2 regions of the Filifactor villosus genome follow, and region 1 is predicted to be linked to the other one. Evidence: a T-box and tRNA genes for the amino acid it is inferred to sense, from the RefSeq annotation. Region 1 holds a T-box; the other holds one or more tRNA genes.
What was found. The T-box of region 1 lies ahead of pheS (phenylalanine--tRNA ligase subunit alpha). A T-box ahead of a tRNA ligase gene usually reads a tRNA of that ligase, here a tRNA-Phe.
Positions count from the first base shown of each region.

Region 2: it has a tRNA-Phe gene. The T-box ahead of pheS (phenylalanine--tRNA ligase subunit alpha) is inferred to sense a tRNA for this amino acid. The anticodon was not compared.

Region 1 is NZ_JBHSHL010000039.1:4,121-14,388, reverse strand. It holds partial or broken gene ACFO4R_RS09015 (transposase) at 1-117, shown strand, start outside; gene ACFO4R_RS09010 (NUDIX hydrolase) at 436-915, shown strand; gene ACFO4R_RS09005 (Type 1 glutamine amidotransferase-like domain-containing protein) at 915-1,580, shown strand; gene ACFO4R_RS09000 (radical SAM protein) at 1,594-2,616, shown strand; gene ACFO4R_RS08995 (nucleotidyltransferase domain-containing protein) at 2,609-3,535, shown strand; gene ACFO4R_RS08990 (radical SAM protein) at 3,538-4,413, shown strand; gene ACFO4R_RS08985 (amino acid--tRNA ligase-related protein) at 4,449-5,606, shown strand; gene ACFO4R_RS08980 (hypothetical protein) at 5,606-6,076, shown strand; gene ACFO4R_RS08975 (HAD family hydrolase) at 6,057-6,791, shown strand; tRNA gene ACFO4R_RS08970 (tRNA-Phe) at 6,765-6,837, opposite strand; T-box leader at 6,936-7,138, shown strand; gene pheS (phenylalanine--tRNA ligase subunit alpha) at 7,186-8,238, shown strand; gene pheT (phenylalanine--tRNA ligase subunit beta) at 8,254-10,268, shown strand, end outside.
Region 2 is NZ_JBHSHL010000059.1:6,670-16,937, forward strand. It holds gene ACFO4R_RS11420 (glycosyltransferase family 4 protein) at 1-756, shown strand, start outside; gene ACFO4R_RS11425 (PHP domain-containing protein) at 1,116-1,907, shown strand; gene ACFO4R_RS11430 (BaiN/RdsA family NAD(P)/FAD-dependent oxidoreductase) at 2,269-3,477, shown strand; gene ACFO4R_RS11435 (DmpA family aminopeptidase) at 3,985-5,046, shown strand; gene ACFO4R_RS11440 (PDDEXK nuclease domain-containing protein) at 5,226-6,245, opposite strand; gene ACFO4R_RS11445 (N-acetylmuramoyl-L-alanine amidase family protein) at 6,715-7,452, opposite strand; tRNA gene ACFO4R_RS11450 (tRNA-Arg) at 8,124-8,199, opposite strand; tRNA gene ACFO4R_RS11455 (tRNA-Cys) at 8,260-8,333, opposite strand; tRNA gene ACFO4R_RS11460 (tRNA-His) at 8,341-8,417, opposite strand; tRNA gene ACFO4R_RS11465 (tRNA-Ile) at 8,471-8,547, opposite strand; tRNA gene ACFO4R_RS11470 (tRNA-Met) at 8,556-8,632, opposite strand; tRNA gene ACFO4R_RS11475 (tRNA-Phe) at 8,641-8,716, opposite strand; tRNA gene ACFO4R_RS11480 (tRNA-Ser) at 8,729-8,817, opposite strand; tRNA gene ACFO4R_RS11485 (tRNA-Lys) at 8,826-8,901, opposite strand; tRNA gene ACFO4R_RS11490 (tRNA-Gln) at 8,903-8,979, opposite strand; tRNA gene ACFO4R_RS11495 (tRNA-Arg) at 8,989-9,065, opposite strand; tRNA gene ACFO4R_RS11500 (tRNA-Gly) at 9,078-9,152, opposite strand; tRNA gene ACFO4R_RS11505 (tRNA-Leu) at 9,173-9,256, opposite strand; tRNA gene ACFO4R_RS11510 (tRNA-Thr) at 9,263-9,337, opposite strand; tRNA gene ACFO4R_RS11515 (tRNA-Asp) at 9,372-9,448, opposite strand; tRNA gene ACFO4R_RS11520 (tRNA-Val) at 9,456-9,531, opposite strand; tRNA gene ACFO4R_RS11525 (tRNA-Glu) at 9,551-9,625, opposite strand; tRNA gene ACFO4R_RS11530 (tRNA-Met) at 9,628-9,703, opposite strand; tRNA gene ACFO4R_RS11535 (tRNA-Leu) at 9,711-9,799, opposite strand; tRNA gene ACFO4R_RS11540 (tRNA-Asn) at 9,807-9,881, opposite strand; rRNA gene rrf (5S ribosomal RNA) at 9,916-10,032, opposite strand.

The sequences.
Region 1 (10,268 bases):
AGGTTTGGCTATCGAAAGACGAGATATAAAGGACTTAAGAAACAGGAGGCGAAGCTAAATATCCTGTGTAGCTTGGCGAATCTATTAATCGCACAGAGGCGGAGCCTGAGTGCTTAATTTGTTGTGCCCGAAAAACGAAAAATCGGGCACAACAAAGAGAAACATGGAGATAACGGGGAATAAATATCAATTTTTTATACTACTATTCTTTTGAATAGTGGATATAAACAATCTGTGACCCATAGGAGACAACATAGTTTTTCGTCATCGAAAAATAGATATATCCACACTTCTATTGAAAAATAGTATTACCCTGTTATCCCCATTCTTTTTTTATTTTGCCAATTGTGAGGTCTTTCCTTAGCATTTTTTGTGTGCACTGTAAAGTGTATCTTGCCAAAAACTGACATGACAAATTGTGAGGAGGCTTATGTAATGGATGACATCACTGTACAATGTGGCCAAGGAATAGTGAATATTCGAGTAGGGGCTATAATTCTTAATGGTGATAAAATTTTGATGGCTTCGAATTCGGATGTTGACTATTTATATTCTGTTGGTGGAAGAATTAAGTTTGGAGAATGTGCAGAAGAAGCTATAAAAAGAGAAGTTTTAGAAGAACTTGGAGTAGCTTTGGAAATAGAACGTTTAGGAATTATTCATGAGAACTTCTTTTATGGGAGCGATAAAAAGTTAATATATGAAATATCACTTTATTATTATATGAAGATGAATGAGAACGATGCTACTTTCAAAACCGAAAACGTTGAAAATGATAGGCGAGAATTTTATGAATGGGTTGATTCCAGTGATAAAAGAAAAATGTATCCTGATTTTTTGTATGAGAAGGCTATTGACCCTTCAAAAGGAATCATACACATTTGTACAGATGAAAGGCTAAAAGAGGTGAAGTAGTGAGAACAAATATATTATTGAGTAAGCTTAATTTTGATGCTAACTGGGCTAAAACTGCAATAGGAGAGGAACTAGTAGGACATAAAAAAGTCCTTGTCATGCCGTTTTCTTATTGGGATAGCGAGGTCTATGATTTAGATAGTTGGAATAATGTTTATAGACCAAATAGAAAGTATTTTGAAGAAATCTATGCGCCATTTTCATCATATGGATATGAGCGAAATCAATTTAAATATATTAATTTTTTTTGCGATTCACAAGATGATATAAAAAAGGATTTATTAGACGCAGAGGTGCTTTTTTTAACTGGCGGTGCACCTGATTTATTTATGGAACGAATAATGGCAAAGGGTATTTTGCCATATATAAAGTCATTTGATGGCGTTGTGGTCGGGTGCAGTGCAGGGGCAATGATTCAGTTTGATAAGTTTCATATAACGCCGGGACCACTTTATCCAGACTATAAAGTTATCAACGGTATCGGAATGGTAGATATGGATATGGGAATAGAGGTTCATTATGCATCTACGGTGGCTCAGCTTGAAAGTATTGAAAAAACAAAAACAGAGTATTCTTCCTTGCTATTGTTGGATAATGAGAGTGCATCAATCGTAAAAGATGATAAAATCCAATTGTTAGGAAATGCAAAAATAATAAAAAGATAGGAGTTTTTGGACTATGAATGGAGTTTATTTGGCAATAAGTATGACATCAAATTGTAATTTGAAATGTTTTTATTGTAAGCCTACGGGTGAAAGTATAAGTGGGGAAGTAGGTACTATTTCGTATGACGAGTTTTGTAATATTGTATCTGCGACCTATCATAAAGGAATTGACAAATTCAGACTGACAGGTGGTGAATGCACTATTGTGCCATATTTTGAACAGGCTATAGAATTTATTATGAACATGGGAGCCGATACAAGGATAAATGTTTGTTCGAATGGTTGTAAATTAAAAGAGTATATTCCTGTTTTGTCAAAATACAAAGATAGAATAAATGTTAGAATATCCGTTGATTCAATTTGTGAGTATTTAAATGGTTATCATTTTCCAAAGTGGTTATCTCCGGAAACAATTGGCTGCACAAAATTGCTGTTAGAATCGGGAATTAGAACAAGATATAACATTGTAATTACTAGTTATAATATTGAACAGGTTAAAGAGCTTGTTGAAAAATCATTAAAACTTGGCGTTGATATAAAATTATTGGATTTGTATGTTCAGGATATATATTTGGGGGGAAAAGGAACCTCACAAGAGTTTTGGGATACTACATATCAATCGCTATCGCAGTTTAGAAAGTGGCTTGAAGATATAAGCGATAGATTTGTGGAAAATTATTGGGACGATAGTGCATACGGAATTCCAATGAATGCTTATTTTGTTGGGGATCAATCAATTGTTTTAAAGGATTCATCAAAGGGTGCACATTTTTCAAAGTTCTGCATTAATAAGTGTAACAAATATAGCAAGTGCCAAGAGGGAATATATGTTCCGTTTGTTTCTGTCGGAAGTTTATTGCATATCAATGGTTGCTATAATGAAGCTCTTAGATGGAATCTAAAAAATAAAAAAATTGAGGAAATGGAAAATGCTTTTTCAGAAATGCTGAAATTGTTTGATGAACTTGTGGTCAAAACAGAGTCAGCAGCAAATTTCAGTGGACATCATACATGTGTAGGTGATGAAAATGAGTGATAAGTTTGATTTTATGGGTCAAGTTAAGCATATATCTGGTTATATGTTTGTTGTTTTATTTGATTTAGACGATAAATATTTAATTGCCCATCCAAAATATGATTTGAGAAATGGAGTCTGTCGAATTTCGAATCCAGTCGATCCAAATAGAAATAATCAATTGGATGTTGAGAAAACAGTTAAATTTGGAAAGAAAGATTATCTTATACATAAGGACGACATAGTGGAGTATTATCCTTGTTTTGGAATAGATAACAATCTTTTGATCGGAACGGCTAAATCTGAAAAAACGTGCGCAGCACTAAGAGAACTGATAGATCTTTTCTCTAAGATTATTCCAAAAGAAAATATTGGTGTAACTGGAAGTTTGGCAACTGGTAATGCGTCGGATGGATATTCTGATATTGATATTTTATTAAAAGAGAAAGATTTTCGTGAATTAGCGAGTAGTAATATTTTTACAAATGCTAATATTCAGATAAGAGATAAGAAACAGTGGGTGGAATTTTATAATCACTATGGAGTTTTTTGTGCATTGAATGCTGAAGAATTTGCTGACGCAGCGTTAAATAAATTCCAGCAATTTATTTACAAGGGAATACCTATAAGTATTTTTATTGATGCCGGAAGAGATTTCTTACAGATTACAAATAGTTTTTCTACAACTGACATAGGCTTAAATAACATGGTTGTATTGAAGGGTCGAGTAATCTCTGAAAACTTAATAAAACTTCCGGGTTATATTTTTGTGGAATGCAATAATAGGATATCCGTTATAGTTAATTTACATCGTACGTATCAGAATTGTTTGTATTTGGGAGACGATTGCGAAGTGAAGGCAAGAACTAGTTCGTTCACTGATTTGTATATTGTGAATTATGATGATGTATGTTATATCAAGCGGAGAAACGGAGATTAGTTATGATAAATGAGTTGATGTGGAGAATAACATATAGATGTAATAAAAAATGTCAATACTGTTTTAATGAAATTTTTGAAGATAAAGTAAATCATCTTTGCGAGGAAAAGATGGATATAGATTATTTGGAAAGATTTGTTAAAAAGTTTGGTATAAAAAAAGTCTATGTTAGCGGCGGTGAGCCAGCTGTTATTGATAATTTGGAAGAAGTGATAAATAAAATATCTTCATTTGCAACGGTTGTTTTGTTTACAAATGGTTTGCTATTTGAAAAATATGATTTTCAACAGATTGCAGAAATGCCTATTGATGCGGTAAACACAACAATAGATTTGGTGGATATTATCAATTTTTCAAAACATTTTGAAGTTATTATGGATAAATTTAAATCTGTTAAATTGAGTAATGCATCTATGAAAATGAACGTGCAAATAATGATAGATAAGCAATATTTTGATGTGGTTAATAGTGACGGATTTAAATTTATGAGTTCGGTAGTTGATAGGGTTTTGTGGCAACCTTTGACTGTTACAGAAGAGAATTCGTTGTATTCTATGACATTGGAAGGGATGGATTCGAAAGAAGCAGAAAAAATCATAGTAGATCTGAAGAAAAGAAATCAAGGTGAGATGTTTGAACATATCACAAATCTGTCCGAGGTTTTAGGTGACCTGGGTGGGAAAAGTTGTTTGATGGGAAGAAAATATATAACGATGAATCCAGATATGAGCATTAATATATGCCCGCATATCAATGATTACGTGGTTACGGAAGAGGAATTGGAGGAGATTGATAAAAAATCAGAATCATTTTTGTGCGAGAAGTTTAGTATGAGATGCTTTTGCCTATACAGTCATTTAAAGAGAAGATTTATGTAATTGCCAGAATTTATTTGAAGTAAAGGAGGATAAGTATGCATATTAATATGTCTTTTTTAGAACAAGAGGATCTTTGTGAGATTTGTAAGGGTGTTGTTCAAGGACGAATTCTTAGCTTAAATATAGGAAAGAACCTCTGTATGGGTGTTGTGCACATTAATTGTGGGTATAGTATGTTTCGATTTGATAGGGAAATATATGAATCTAAGAGGGTACATAGAGGAGATATCATTTCCTTCTTAGCTGATATGTATGAACATGATGGAAAATATGGAATTAATATCAACACAATATTAGATTTTATTTCATGTAAAGGGACTTTACCAAATAAGCAGTTTAAAGGTGAAACGGAGAATAATAGAATTGTACAATGTTTATTTGAACCTGAAAAATTTGAGATGATTAAACGATATTCTGATGTATTAAAGGCGATGAGAATAGAGTTGTATAATAACAAATTTGATGAAATTAATACGCCAGTATTGTTTCAGAAACAATCACCTAGTAACGCAGAGAGTTTTCATGTTGAAACTGTAAATGGACAAACATTATACTTAAAATCTATACATGAACATTTGCTTAAGCCATATCTTTTGCTTGGCTTCGAAAGGGTTTTTGAAATAGGGGCTGTGTTTAGGAATATTGGTTACTCACATGAATATGATTGCGAATTCCATAATTTGGATATGTGGCTTAAGGGAAGCACATTGAACGAATTAATTGATTTGTGTTTGCGGATGACGAGGGTTGCTTCAATGGCTGTTGGCGGTAAAGAATTAATGTCAGAAGTGTATACATTTGAACAATATGTCAATGAATTTGGTCTCGTTGCGGCAAATGATAAAAAAGTAAAAGAGCATATTAGAAGTAATGGCTATGGAAAAATAATAATCATAAAAGAACCTAAAAGATTGAAAAATTTTCATATAAAGGAGACAGAAGATAAAGAGCATAATCAAGAGTTTCATGCGTACATTAATGGTGTATCATATGCCCATGGTTACTGTGTTAAAACAGATATGATTAGTGTGGACGAGAGTTTACCGAATGAAAAGTGCCAAATCTTTGAGGAATACGCAATATATGGTATCGAAGAGTTTGGCGGTGTTGGAATAGGAATGCAAAAAATGATGCAGGGATTATATAACATAGACGATTATCATTTGTTGAATTTGTATAGGAGAAAATATTAATGGTTGAAATTTTGGTAAAACCTGAAACCTTAATACTTTGTAAAGAAGAATTAGAAGGTTTTTTGATGGAGAATGGTTTTTTTGTTGAGTACAAAAAAAATGTGAGTGATTGGAATAACTTGTCTATTGCCCTATATGAGAAGTCGGAAAAGGTTACAAAAAGACAATTGGAGTTACAAAATATAGCCCGAAATCAGATGATGGGTTTGGCTGGTTCAAGAGCGGAGTTGTGGGGACTTAAATATAAGACAAATATTAAGGAAATAGATTTATATGAGCTATTAACCGGATTGAAAAGAAAGTTTAGAAGTATGAAGTGGAAGGAAGGATTGACATTTCATATAGAATATAATGGGGATTTTTCGGTGTATCATTTCACATATTTTCATGTTTCTGACCCTGAAACAGAGATAATAGAAAGTGAAAGATTGTTGTGTGGGAGATATATAGATGAAATGGGTTCTGTTTGATGCATATGGTACTTTGTTTGATGCAGGGAAATATAATATAAAGATTATAGCCGAAGAGATTGCGACACGATTTGGAGTTGACTCTCAAGTTGTGTTTGATTTGTGGACAAAAAAATATGTCGAAATAGAAAAAAGAGAGGATAAATTCAGAACTATCACCGAAACGAACAGAGAGAGTTTGGCCTTTGTATTTGAAGAACTGGCGTTAGGGGATGATTATGAATTATATGTTAATAGAATGAATGACGAATGGTCATTTCCTAAATTGCTTCCAGGAGTATTTGAATTAATAGAGTGGTTAAAAGAGCAATCTTGTCATATCGGTATTGTTTCAAATTCAGATGATATAACATTAATATCTGCTGTTGAAACGAATGCATTACATATTAGTAATATTGTTAGTTCTGAAATGGCAAAATCCTATAAGCCGGATTCACAAATATTTGAGTTTGCACTAAAAAAATGGAATTGTTCATCGAAACAGTGTATATATATTGGGAATTCATTGAATGATGTAAGAGCTTCGTCTTCTGCAGGAATTAGTTGTGTTAGAATACAATCTGAAATATGTGATGTGAGTTGTTATTCAGAAGGGGTTTATATTTATCGAGTGAAGGAACTTCTTGACTGTAAAAAAATAATAAGTATTTTTTTGGAAAATAACAATTTTGAAGAGACAATAAAAAAATGCCCAGAACCGGAATCGAACCAGTGACACGAGGATTTTCAGTCCTCTGCTCTACCAACTGAGCTATCTGGGCATTTGCGTTTCGATTATAGAACATATCTTTCGGTTTGTCAATAAAAATGATTGACTTTTAGAAAAAAGTGTAGTAGAATTTTTGGGTAAAGGCTATGATAAAGTGCCGTAAGGCAAAGTAGGGTGCATAATTGGATTCAGAGAGTGATTGGTTGGTGAAAAATCATGACAATGTGTACTACGAAATTCGACTTTGGAGCTGCCTATGAAAAGTAGGATGTATACGCTGCATTAAGGCGTTTGAGTGGCAAACATTGTTTGCAATATGAGTGGTACCGCGGATGGTAAAATTCGTCTCATACTTGTTTTTCAAGTATGAGATTTTTTTTATTTAGAAAAGGAGGATAAAATGCTTAGTAAGTTATCTGAAATTAGAAAGCAGTTTGAAACCCATTTACTAGAAGCAAAGGATTCGGGTGAATTGGAAGAATTGAGAGTTTCACTCTTTGGAAAAAACGGAACAATGAAGTCGGTTCTGAAAGAAATGGGTGCGTTATCTGTTGAAGAAAAGAAGGCTATTGGAGCAAAGGTTAATGAATTAAAAGATGAAATTTCCGAAAAAATAGCCGCAAAAAAGGAAGAACTTCAGCGAATGGAAATGGAAAGACAGATTAATGCTGTTCCAACAATTGATTTGTCAATTCCATCAAAAGATATGCAAGGCTCATATCATCCAATTACATTAGTTCAAAGACAGTGCGAGAATGTATTTAAATCAATGGGATTTGTGGTTGAGGATTATAGTGAGATCGTTAGCGATTATGAGTGCTTTGAGTCTCTTAATATTCCAAAGTTCCATCCAGCTAGAGATATGCAGGACACATATTATTTGGAAAATGGTCAGCTATTAAAAACCCAGACTTCGGCTGCACAGAATGCTATATATAGAAAGTATAGAGATGCATTGATTAATGATGGAGTTCCTATCAAAGCAATATTCCCTGGAAGATGTTTTAGAAATGAATCTACTGATGCTTGTCATGAGAACACTTTCTTTCAGATGGAAGGTATTATGGTTGGGGAAAATGTTTCGATTGCAAATCTTATTTACTTTATGAAGACAATGCTATCAGAAGTCTTTAGAAAGGATATAAAGGTTAGATTGAGACCTGGATTTTTCCCATTTGTGGAACCTGGATTTGAGTTGGATATTAGTTGTTTGATTTGTGGGGGAGAAGGTTGTCCTTCTTGTAAGCACAGTGGTTGGTTGGAATTGTGTCCGTGCGGAATGATTCATCCAGAAGTACTCAAGGCCGGAGGTATTGATCCAGAAAAATACACAGGATTTGCATTTGGATTAGGAATGACTAGACTGGCAATGATGAAGTATGGTGTTAAAGATATCAGAGATTTGAATAGTGGAAATTTAGAGAGCATGTGTCAGTTCACTGATGACATCTAGAAAGGAGAAGGGATAATGTTTATTTCTATGAATTGGATATCTGAATTTGTTGATTTGAGAGGTTTAGATAGAAATAAGTTAATTAGTCAATTCTCATTATCTACCGCTGAAGTTGAAAATGAGATTTTTTATAAGGGTAGTAATATATCTGATATTGTGGTGGCTGAAATAGTTGAGGTTAATGCGCATCCAGAGTCTGAAAAATTACATTTGCTTAAAGTAAATTGTGGATCAGACGAATTAATGGACGTTGTATGTGGTGCACCGAATGTTAAAGTTGGAATGAAGACGGCTTATGCGAAGGTAGGTGCTAGAATAGGAAATATTACGATAGAGCCTAAAAAGGTTGCGGGATATTTATCCTATGGAATGTGCTGTTCAGAAGCAGAACTTGATTTAAGTGATGATAATTCTGGAATAATGGAAATATCGGATGCTACTGTAGGAACAGATTTAAAAGAATTGTTTGAGATAGATGATATTATCTTTGAAGTTGATAATAAGTCCTTGACTAATAGACCAGACTTATGGGGGCACTATGGAATTGCAAGAGAATTTGCAACATTGGCAGATAGACCATTAAAGCCACTTGATTTATATGATGTTGTTAAGTATTCAGAGTTGCCTTCTGTGGATATGAAGATAGAAGACGATATGTGCCAAAGATATTCTTGCATTAAGATTGAAAACATTAATACAAATGTTAGTCCTATGAATATGAGAATTAGGCTTCATTACTGTGGCTTGAGAGCAATAAACCTTTTGGCTGATTTAACAAACTATATAATGTTAGAAGTTGGTCAGCCTATGCATGCTTTTGACTCAAGAAAGGTTGAGAAAATTAGAATTAAAAGATTCGAGGATTCGTTTGAGTTTACAACCCTAGATAAGGTTGAGAGAACTATTGATAACCAAACTTTAATGATTTGTAATGGTGACGAACCTGTGGCAATTGCAGGTATTATGGGTGGTCTTGATTCTGAAATCCTTGATGATACAAAAGAACTTACATTAGAGTCCGCAACATTTGAAGCATCAGCAATTAGAAAGGCTTCGGTTCGATTGGCTCATAGAACAGATGCTTCTGCTAGATATGAAAAAAGTTTAGATCCAGAGTTGTGTCCAATTGCCATTAAAAGATTTTTGCATCTTTTGTCTAACATCGATTCAGATATTAATGTTGTTTCATCATTAACAGATGAATGGAGATTCCATTATCCAAAAGTAGAATTGGAGTTTGACAAGAGTTATGTAGATAAGTATACGGGTATTGACATTTCAGGTGATGAAATAGAACATACCCTTATGTCTTTAGGATTTGGTGTTGAGAGAGAGAATAACGATTTTAAGGTTGCGGTTCCTAGTTGGAGAGCAACAAAAGATGTTACGATTAAAGCTGACATCATTGAAGAAATAACAAGAATATACGGGTATGATAATTTTGATGTATTTACTGTAGAATCACCATTATATCCAATCAGAATGGCTGAGGAAAAAATAGACGAGGAGCAGATTAAGGATATGTTGGTAAAAAGGTTTGGGCTTCATGAGGTACATTCATATATTTGGATGTATTATGACGAGTACAAGAAACTAGGGATTGTTCCGGAAGAAAATGTAAAACTTTTGAATGCAACAAATCCCAATATTGAAACTATTCGTAATTCTATAATTCCTACCCAGTTGTGTCAGTTAAGCAAGAATCTTGAGTTTGCACCTGAGTTTGGAATGTTTGAAATCGGAAGAGTAGTAAATGGCTGCAGAGAAGATGGCACTTGTGATGAGCGTAAAAATTTGGCGATTACATTATACTCGAAGGAAACGGATTACGAGAAGCTTTATTATAAATTGAAGGATATGCTTGAGAATATGACAAGGATTATTAAGCATGATTCTTTATCATTCAAAGTTAAAGAAGCTACTCATTCATATCAGCATCCTAAGAATTTAAATGAAATAATCTGTCAGGATAAAGTGATTGGAGAATTGGGTGTTGCACATCCTACAGTACTTGGAAAAATAGACAAGAG
Region 2 (10,268 bases), on a different contig from region 1:
AATCATCTGTCTGCGATACCGACCTTGGACGCATTTTGCTCGATAGCTCCGAAGGATGCTCACGAGATCCGGGACATCTTCGGTGTCGCCCCCTCGAAAATTGAAGTGATGGGCGGAGGTTTCAATTCCGAAATCTTCTACGAAGGTAGGGATGAAGTTCTGCCCGGATTGAATCTGATGTATGCAGGCAAGATCTCCCCCTCCAAGGGTGTCTTCGAGCTGGCAAAGGCCACTCCTTTGATTGCCGAAAAGTATCCCTATGTCAAGGTCCATATCGTGGGGGCTGCCGATGAAGAAACTAAGAAGGAACTCTACCGCCTTGCCGGAGGAGAAGAAAACCTTGCCGTCTACAACGCGGAAAACCAAAAGCTGATGGCCGATCAACTTCGGAAGATGGATGTCTTTGTCCTGCCGTCCTACTACGAGGGGCTGGGACTGGTCGCGATCGAGGCTCTTGCATGCAGCGTTCGCACTGTAGCTACCGAGATTGAGGGTCTGATGTGGCTCTTGGGAAAGGAGGTCGCTGACAGCGGTGTTATTGAGTATGTGGCCTTACCGAAACTCTACGATGTCGACAAACCCTATGAGGAGGAGAAGCCCGCCTTTGTGCGACGGCTTGCCGACAAGCTCCTCCTTCAACTAGACCGAATCATCGCCCAAGAGTCCTTCCCTGAAGAGATAAAAAAAGAGGTGCGAAACCACTCCTGGGATCATATCATGGATCGCTTGGAACAGCGACTGCAAAGTCTTTTATAAATCTTGTGAGCTGCGGAAGCTGTTTCTATCTATATCGAATCACCTTTGTTGTATTGCGTTCCGGCCTTTATAAGCCCTGCAATACCAAGAAATGCCGAAAGATTATCCTATAATATAACCGTTTACAGGAATAACGCTATCAAGACAAGGTGTAATACTACTATTCTTTTGAATAGTGGATATAAACAATCTGTGACCCATAGAAGACAATATATGTTTTTCGTCATCGAAAAATAGATATACCCATACCTCTATTGAATAATAGTATAATCGCAAAAAACCGATCCAGAGCATAAGGTTCAGGAAGGCAACAAAAGTTTCGACCTATACCGATTATTTCACAATAAAAGGAGATTTTTATGAAACTTGTATACGACCAACATATTCACTCTCGATTTTCCTTTGATTCCAAAGAAGAGATCCTTTCCTATCTCTCCCTATCGGAGGAAAATCCCATTGTAACAACGGAACACCTGGAATTTCATAATCCTTCGGACAATTACCGAAACAATCTGATCGACTATGACGCTTATCGTTCTCATGTGAAGACTCTCTCCGACAGTTTCGGTCGAAAGATCCTCTGCGGTGTCGAGATTGGATACTATGCCCCCGCCACAGACGAGATCTCATCTTATCTGGATAAGAAGGACTTCGACTTGAAACTCCTGTCCGTCCATCATAACGACGACTTTGATTTTACGCAGAAGAAGGTCGCTCTTCTTCCTACCGAAACGTTGATTCGAGACTACTACACCTTGATGATTGAAGCCCTCGAAAGCCCTATTGAAGCAAATGTCTTAGCTCACTTCGATTATGGAGTCCGCCTTGTCGATATAGCCCCCTCCTTATTCAAAGAGAATGCCTCCATTTACTTGGACAAGATCCTGGATCTTATCATCTCCAAAGAGATGGCTCTCGAGCTCAATACCAAAAGTATGTTTGTCTGCGGAAAAGCTCCCCTGTATGACTTCATGGTTTCCATGTACTTGGAAAAAGGAGGTCGCCTTTTCACCTTGGGTTCGGATGCTCATCGTTACAACTCCTACTCCTATAAGTTTGAGGAAGTACAGAACTTTCTCCTTCAGAAGGGAGTAAGAGAAGTTGCATGTTTTGAAAAGGGGAAGCTTTATCTTCAGCCGATCGCGACCTGATTTTTAGCCCAATCGAGATTCCACCCGAAGAAACAACAATCTCCCTCAGGGATCCTGTACAATTCAAAAAAAACAGTACGAAACGGATTTTATACTATTCTTCGATAGAAGTATGATTATATCTGTTTTGCAACCGCGACATTCGTGTTGTCTTCTATGGAGTGCAAATCGTTGATATCCATTATTCAAAGGAATAGTAGTATTATACGAAAAATATATTTTGAGGGAGAATCTTTCGCGGTCTTGTCTGTAAATCAAGAGGAAAATCAAGGTATAGCGCGATCGCCGTGACAGAGAATACGGATACATGAAATAATCATCAAAAAAAGAACAGTATTATCGAGCACGATAGGAGATACTCATGAAAAAACTTATAGTTGTCGGCGGAGGTCCCGCAGGTATGATGGCCGCTTTGACCGCCGCAAAACATGGAGCCGACGTTACCCTGATCGAACAAAACAAAGTCCTGGGAAAAAAACTTTCCCTTACCGGAGGCGGCAGGTGCAACCTGACATCCGCCCTCCCCATCGAAGAGTTCTTTCCCAAGGTCACCACAAACCCTTTCTTTCTGTACAGTTCCTTCTACAGCTTCGACAACGAAGCTCTGATGAGGATGTTTGAAGAGCAGGGAGTTGCTCTAAAGACGGAAGGAGCAAAGGTCTATCCCGTCCACGAGAGTGCCGCTAAAATCGTTTCTTTCCTGGAAAGATCCTTGAACGAGAACGGTGTAAGGCTACTTCTCAGGGAGAGCCTCCTCGACTTTTCGACTGAAGGAGGAAGTCCCCCTCGCATCTCTCGGGTCAAGACCTCCAAACAGATCCTGAGAGCCGATGCTCTCATCTTGGCGACGGGAGGAGCCTCCTTCCCTGCGACGGGTTCGGACGGAAAGATCTTCTCCTTGCTGAAATCAAAAGGATTTGTCGTCACCGATCTTCTTCCCTCCCTTGTTCAGCTCTTTACCCGAAGAGACTTCTCCTCCCTCGCCGGAGTGTCCGTGCCCAAGGTGAAACTAAGCTGTGTTTTGGGAAAGAAGAAAGCATCGACCTTCGGGGATCTGCTTTTTACACAGAAGGGAGTAAGCGGTCCTTGCGTGATGGATATGAGCAGTTATCTCACGAAGGAAGCTCCGGACGAAGTCCTTCTGCGTATCGACTTCCTCCCTGAGCTTAAGACCTCCGAGCTGTCGGATCTTCTTTTTTCTTCATCACCGAAACACCTTTCCACCTTGTTGGCGAAAGTTCTTCCTTCCAGACTGGCAAAATTCCTTATGGAGGACTTTGATGTCAAAGACAAGTTCAACCTCTCCAAGGAGGAAAGGAAGGCGATCACGGATCTCGTCAAAGACTTCCCCCTCACGCTCGAGGGCTACGGAAGCCTGAAGGAGGCTATTGTTACTAAGGGGGGATTAGATGTCCGCGAAGTGTCTTCTTCCACCATGGAAACCAAGAGAATCAAAAACCTCTACTTTGCGGGAGAATGTCTGGATCTGGATGCCTTGACGGGAGGATACAACCTTCAGATCGCTTTTTCGACAGGCTATCTTGCAGGTCTTTGTGCAAGTCAAGGATGATACCGTATAATCCTCAAAAACACGGTAAATTCTATTTCACACGAAGAATAGAGTGTTTGGAAACGTTGATTTTACAATACCTCTATCTCCTGTAGCACAACAGTAACAGAACGATGTTCCTCTGTCCGGTGTTTTTTTAATACTATTCTTTGATCGAAGTTTGAAAATAGCCGTCTTACAATTCACAAAAGGCCGTTTTATACTTTCTTGGATTGAGATACCGCACCTTCAGGAACGGTATAAGTGCAAAAAACGACCGATGGTTTGTAAAAGAAAAGTCATCCGAACAAGGATGAAAAGAAGAGCGGTGTCAATACTGATGAAATGCAGACCGTCGACACTTTAAACAAATCAAAATACAACACTTATACTATTCTTCGTTTAAAATGTCAGGCGGACAGTATATGTTTGTCGAAAACATTTTGAGTAATCGTAGAATTCAAAATTTCACGACCGGACAATTTTAATGGATGATAGTATTATATTCAAAAAAAGGAGGCCCTCATTATGGGATTACCGCAACACTACAGACAGGGAAGATTTCCGACAGGGGAACGCAACCTTATCACGGATGTCAAGGGAGTTCTTGTCGGACATACCACCTTGGACAACAAAGAAGTCCAGACAGGTGTTACCGCCATCCTTCCCCACCGGGGAGATTTGTTTCACGAGAAACTTATCTGTGCAAGTTATGTGATCAACGGCTTCGGAAAGTCCTGCGGACTTGTACAGCTCGATGAACTTGGAACCTTGGAGAGTCCAATTGTCTTGACCAACACACTTTCGGTAGGTACCGCTCTTTGTGCAACGACGAAGTATATGCTTTCCAAACATGAAGATATCGGAGGCAGAGCCGGCACGGTCAACTGTGTAATCGGAGAATGCAACGACGGCTATCTCAACGATATCCGAGGGATGAACGTAAAAGAGGAGGATGTCCTCTCCGCCATCGAAGCATCGTCTTCCTCCTTTGAGGAAGGCTCGGTGGGAGCCGGCCGGGGAATGGTATGTATGGGACTCAAAGGAGGAATAGGCTCTTCTTCCAGGTGTATCCTCATAGACAAACACACCTATACGATGGGAGTGCTTGTACTGAACAACTTTGGGGAGGCGGGCCATCTCTTGATCCACGGTCGCAAGGTCGGAGAAGAGACCCTTGAAGCCTTGGAAAGGAAGAAAAACGCTTATCGGGAGGCGGACAAAGGTTCGATCATGATCATACTTGCCACCGACCTTCCCCTGATGCACAATCAGTTGCAACGTCTTGCCAAGAGAACTGTTCACGGTCTTGCCCGAACAGGATCTTACAGCGGTCATGGAAGTGGAGATATCGCCATTGCCTTCTCTACCGCCAATCGGATTATCCACGAGAATGAAGAGTCACTTCAAACCATAACTGCGCTTTCCGATTCCAAACTTGACCCTGTGTTTTCCGCCGTGGTCGAATGTACGGAAGAAGCTATCTTAAGCAGTCTCTTTCATGCACAGACCGTGACAGGACACAGGGAACACCGAATCTTTGCCTTGAGCGAAGTCTACGATTGGAAGTCGGATAAAGACAGATCCTGAAACTGATATCTGCCGGTATCAACACCCTTTATTCTACGGGCGATCAGGTAGATTTTTGTATTTGCAGACGTGGATACAGCCATACTTCTCTCGAAGAATTGTATGGAAGCTGAACAAACTATCCATACAATAAGGGGGACAGAACTTCAAACATCTGCCTGAAGTTTGTCCCCTCTTTTTCAATCCTCTGTATCCGATTTCAGTTTTTCCTCCAAAGCTTCTCCGATTTCATATTCACTAATGCCTATGGGTTGGCTGACTCCGTCGAGGGAGTACTGTGCAATAAGATTGTCCTTGCTTTTGCAGATCAGAATCCCTATGGTCTGATTGTCCCTCTCCGTCTTGATATCCCTATCGATGGCCGAAGCATAGAAACTCAGCTTTCCTATAAATTCAGGTTTAAAGTCCTCCATTTTAATTTGGACCACCACATAAGAATGAAGTTTTACATGATAGAATAATAAGTCCGCAAAAAACTCTCTTTGTCCTACCTTCAAGGCGACCTTTTGCCCAATATAAGAAAAACCGCCGAGTTCCAAAAACAACTCAACCACTTTTTTTGCGATCAATGTCTCAACGTCATCCTCATCGATATCCTTGGTTTTAGGAAGAAGGTCAATCTTACACGGAGTTTTCAAAAACCCTCTTGCAAACTCTGTATTCTCCTTGGGAAGCCTTTGATCGAAATTAAAGACCGCATCCCCTCCCTGTTCATACAAACCGCTGTCGATTCGATTCTCCAACACATCGGGACTCCATTCGTTCGAGATGGTCTCCTTTGTATAAAAAAGAGCCTCCCCCACGTTTTGGCACTTACTCATAATCTTCAGGTTATGCTCCCAAGGAATACTTGTAATCAGGGATTCCACATCTTCCAACTTCTCCGTAACCTTTGACGAGATTTCCTCCGCGCTGTGCATCTTATACCAATTTCTTATGCTTTGGATGGAAAAACCCTCCATATCGGGGAACTCTTCTTCCAAATCCTTACAGAGAGCAGGAATGAATTCCTTCCCCCAAAAATGTTTCTTTTGCTTGGATACGATCTCCCGACCGAAGTACCAGTACAAGTCCAAGAGTTGATAATTCACTTCCAGTGCCGCCTTAAACTGATTGTCCGCAATCTTCTCCTTGAGATTTGCGACCAGTTTCTTGTAGTCCTTATTTTGCGTTATGTCAGTTTCATACTTTTTTGGCATTGCAACTCCTCACTTTCCATATCTCAATAGTTTATTCTATCGACAAGGATGTCTTCCGATATCAAAACAATCCTCGATGATATCAACAATCATTCCTTCGCTCAACTTATGATCCGCCTGTAATCATAAACGCTATAGAGGCTCAATGTTGCCGTCTCAACAGAAGGTACAACAGCGGGAATATAGTCCATACCCATTACATATTCCACGGAAAATTCTGATTATAGTTAGTAGTATAAAGCATATATTCAATTAAGTAAAGAAACCCTAATATATTCCACCGTTTTTCCACCAACTTGCCGGCGGACAAACAAAAGAGTCGCCCTATCAGGAACGACTCGATATGTGTAATACTGTTTTTCAATAGAAGTATGGATATATCTATTTTTCGATGACGAAAAACTATATTGTCTTCTATGGCTCACAGATTGTTTATATCCACTATTCAAAAGAATAGTAGTATAATACTTTATTTCTGATTCTTATATTCGATCAAAGCACTTGCCACAGCCGAAACAAGTTTCTTTTGATACTCTTCCGTCTGCATGATCTTATCGTCTTTCTTGTTTGACATAAAGCCCATTTCCAAGATAATAACGGGAACTTTCGACCAGTTAAATCCGGTGATATCCGAACGCTTTGACAGCCCTCTGGACTTGATCTCCCCACAGTTATGCGCAATTTTCTTGTCCAAGATCTTTGCAAAGGAAGTACTCTTTTTTTGGATCTTCTCCGTATACTTACCCGAAGGTACCAAGATACTGTAGCCGTTTATCTTACTATCGTCCGCACCGTCCGCATGTAATCGGAGTACCATATCGCAGTCCGCCTCGTTACAAATCTTCGCCCTTTCGATATTACTGATATCCACTTCCGCCTTTTCTCTGGTCATTACAACAGTAGCGCCCATAGACTCCAATTTTTCTTTAAGTTTCAAACCCACTTGAAGGTTCAAAACATGCTCCGGCACCTTAGAAAATCGTCCTGTGGTACCGGAAGTCACCTTCGCCTTCATCTTAGTAGAATTTGGAGCAATAGGCTCCTTCTTGCTGTTACCCTTCAATTGATGACCCGGATCTATACCGACCGTCATCCCCTTCAAAGGCTTGGTCTCTTCTTTTGTCGCGTAGGAGAAGCTCCCTAAAAAAAGAGAAAGACAAAGAAAAACTATGGAGAGCTTAAAAAGTTTTTTTTGTGAGGTTTTCATTCTACCATCCTTTCAGTCTAAAAATTTTTCCAACCCGATATGTTCATACTATTCTCCGCTGAGGTGTAAAAGCGTTCACAACCACAAACAAAAAATCATTGCCTCCCCAATAAAATACAGCTATTGAGTCAAGAGTTCAAAGAGTATCACAAACGGATTGAAGTTGTCTACACTCAAGTATATCTCAAATAAAAGATTTTATCAAAATATTTTAGCCTAAAATCCAAGTTTGTAAAGGGAAGGACATATTTCAGCGTTTACACTAAATCTATGTCATTGGATTTTATGAAGTATGAGATCAACTTATTGTCAAAAATCATCCGTTCCGGATTTCTTACATTTTGACGGTTAACGTTATGATAGAGGAGCCTAAGCAAAGAGCGCACAAAGGCAAATTTATGATTTTCACTCCGGTTAATAAAATACTAAAGCTTTGTCAAATCAAGAATTCCAAAAACTTCATCCTTCGTGCAAAAGTGGTCTTATACTATTTTTCAATAGAAATGTGGATATATCTATTTTTCGATGACGAAAAACTATGTTGTCTTCTATGGCTCACAGATTGTTTATATCCGCTATTCAAAAGAATAGTAGTATTATGCCGATTTTCAATTTATTAGATATCTCCCTAATACAGAAAAAGACATCTTTAGATAAAGATGTCTTTTCAATGGTGCACCCGAAAGGATTCGAACCTCCGACTCACAGTTTAGGAAACTGCAGCTCTATCCCCTGAGCTACGGGTGCAAAAAATAAAACTTAAGAAAAAAGCTCTTACAGATAAAGATATACTGAAAGAGCTCTAATTGGAGGCGACAACCGGATTTGAACCGATGATAAAGGAGTTGCAGTCCTCTGCCTTACCACTTGGCTATGTCGCCACAAATATGGGGTGAATAGTGGGAATCGAACCCACGACCTCTAGAGCCACAATCTAGCGCTCTAACCAACTGAGCTATACCCACCATATTTAAAAAAAAGAAAGGCGTCCACCAATATGTTCTGACCATCTAATTCATGGTGGGCCTTCAGGGACTCGAACCCCGGACCTACCGGTTATGAGCCGGGCGCTCTAACCAACTGAGCTAAAGGCCCCAAAAAAGTGGTAGCGGCAATAAGATTCGAACTTATGACCTTTCGGGTATGAACCGAACGCTCTAACCAACTAAGCTATGCCGCCACATTTCATGGTGCCCAGAGGCGGAATCGAACCACCGACACGAGGATTTTCAGTCCTCTGCTCTACCGACTGAGCTATCTGGGCATTATGCAGAACTGGCGGAGAGGGTGGGATTCGAACCCACGGTCCATTTCTGAATCACTGGTTTTCAAGACCAGCTCCTTAAACCGCTCGGACACCTCTCCAATAAAAATGGTGACCTATCCGCGACTCGAACGCGGGACACCCTGATTAAAAGTCAGGTGCTCTACCGACTGAGCTAATAGGTCATGGCTGGGGATGCAGGACTCGAACCTACGAAATGCATGAGTCAAAGTCATGTGCCTTACCGACTTGGCTAATCCCCAATAAAATGATGGTGTGCCTGAAGGGACTCGAACCCCTGGCACGTGGCTTAGAAGGCCACTGCTCTATCCAGCTGAGCTACAGGCACGCATCGATCATTTGGAGCGGAAGACGGGATTCGAACCCGCGACCCTCGCCTTGGCAAGGCGATGCTCTACCACTGAGCCACTTCCGCATTCATATTATAAACTTAAGTGGTGCGGATGGAGGGACTTGAACCCCCACGCACATGGCGCTAGATCCTAAGTCTAGTGCGTCTGCCAATTCCGCCACATCCGCAATAAATGGAGCTGGCAATAGGAATCGAACCTACAACCTGCTGATTACAAATCAGCTGCTCTACCGTTGAGCCATGCCAGCATACTATATATGGAATTGGAAACAATCAAATAAATGGCGACTCGGAAGGGGCTCGAACCCTCGACCTCCAGCGTGACAGGCTGGCATTCTAACCAACTGAACTACCGAGCCGTTTATTTGGTGGGACCAATAGGGCTCGAACCTATGACCCCCTGCTTGTAAGGCAGGTGCTCTCCCAGCTGAGCTATGATCCCATGATTATATAAAAGAAAGTGGTGACCTCTAGGGGAATCGAACCCCTGTTACCGCCGTGAAAGGGCGGTGTCTTAACCGCTTGACCAAGAGGCCACTGGTTGCGGAGAGAGGACTTGAACCTCTGACCTTCGGATTATGAGCCCGACGAGCTACCAACTGCTCCACTCCGCGATACTTATGGTGCCGAAGACCGGAATCGAACCGGTACGATTATCTCTAACCGCAGGATTTTAAGTCCTGTGCGTCTGCCAGTTCCGCCACTTCGGCTAAAAAATGGCTCCGAAGGTGGGATTCGAACCCACAGCCTATCGATTAACAGTCGAGTGCTCCACCTTTGAGCTACTTCGGAACATTTCTTATTATTTACGTGCATCTTACGATGCAATTGGCTACGACTTACTTTCCCGGGAGTCTGCACTCCAAGTATCCTCAGCGATGTAAGGCTTAACTTCTGTGTTCGGAATGGGAACAGGTGTATCTCTTACTCTATTGTAACCATATTCCTTGTTACTGCGTCTTTTAGGCATCTTCTTGTTCGCTATCGTCGTTCAGTCAGTCACGTATGTCTATATACGCTCCTTCCTTCTCTCCTCTGCTCACTTCGAATCTGCTCTAAAATACTTGCAACAAGCTCCTTTGCACTTTTTAGCAATTTCTTGGTTAGGCTTCTTCGTCGCTTCGATCACGTACATCCGAGTACGCTCACTTGCTCCTCATCGCCCGCCTTGAACTTATC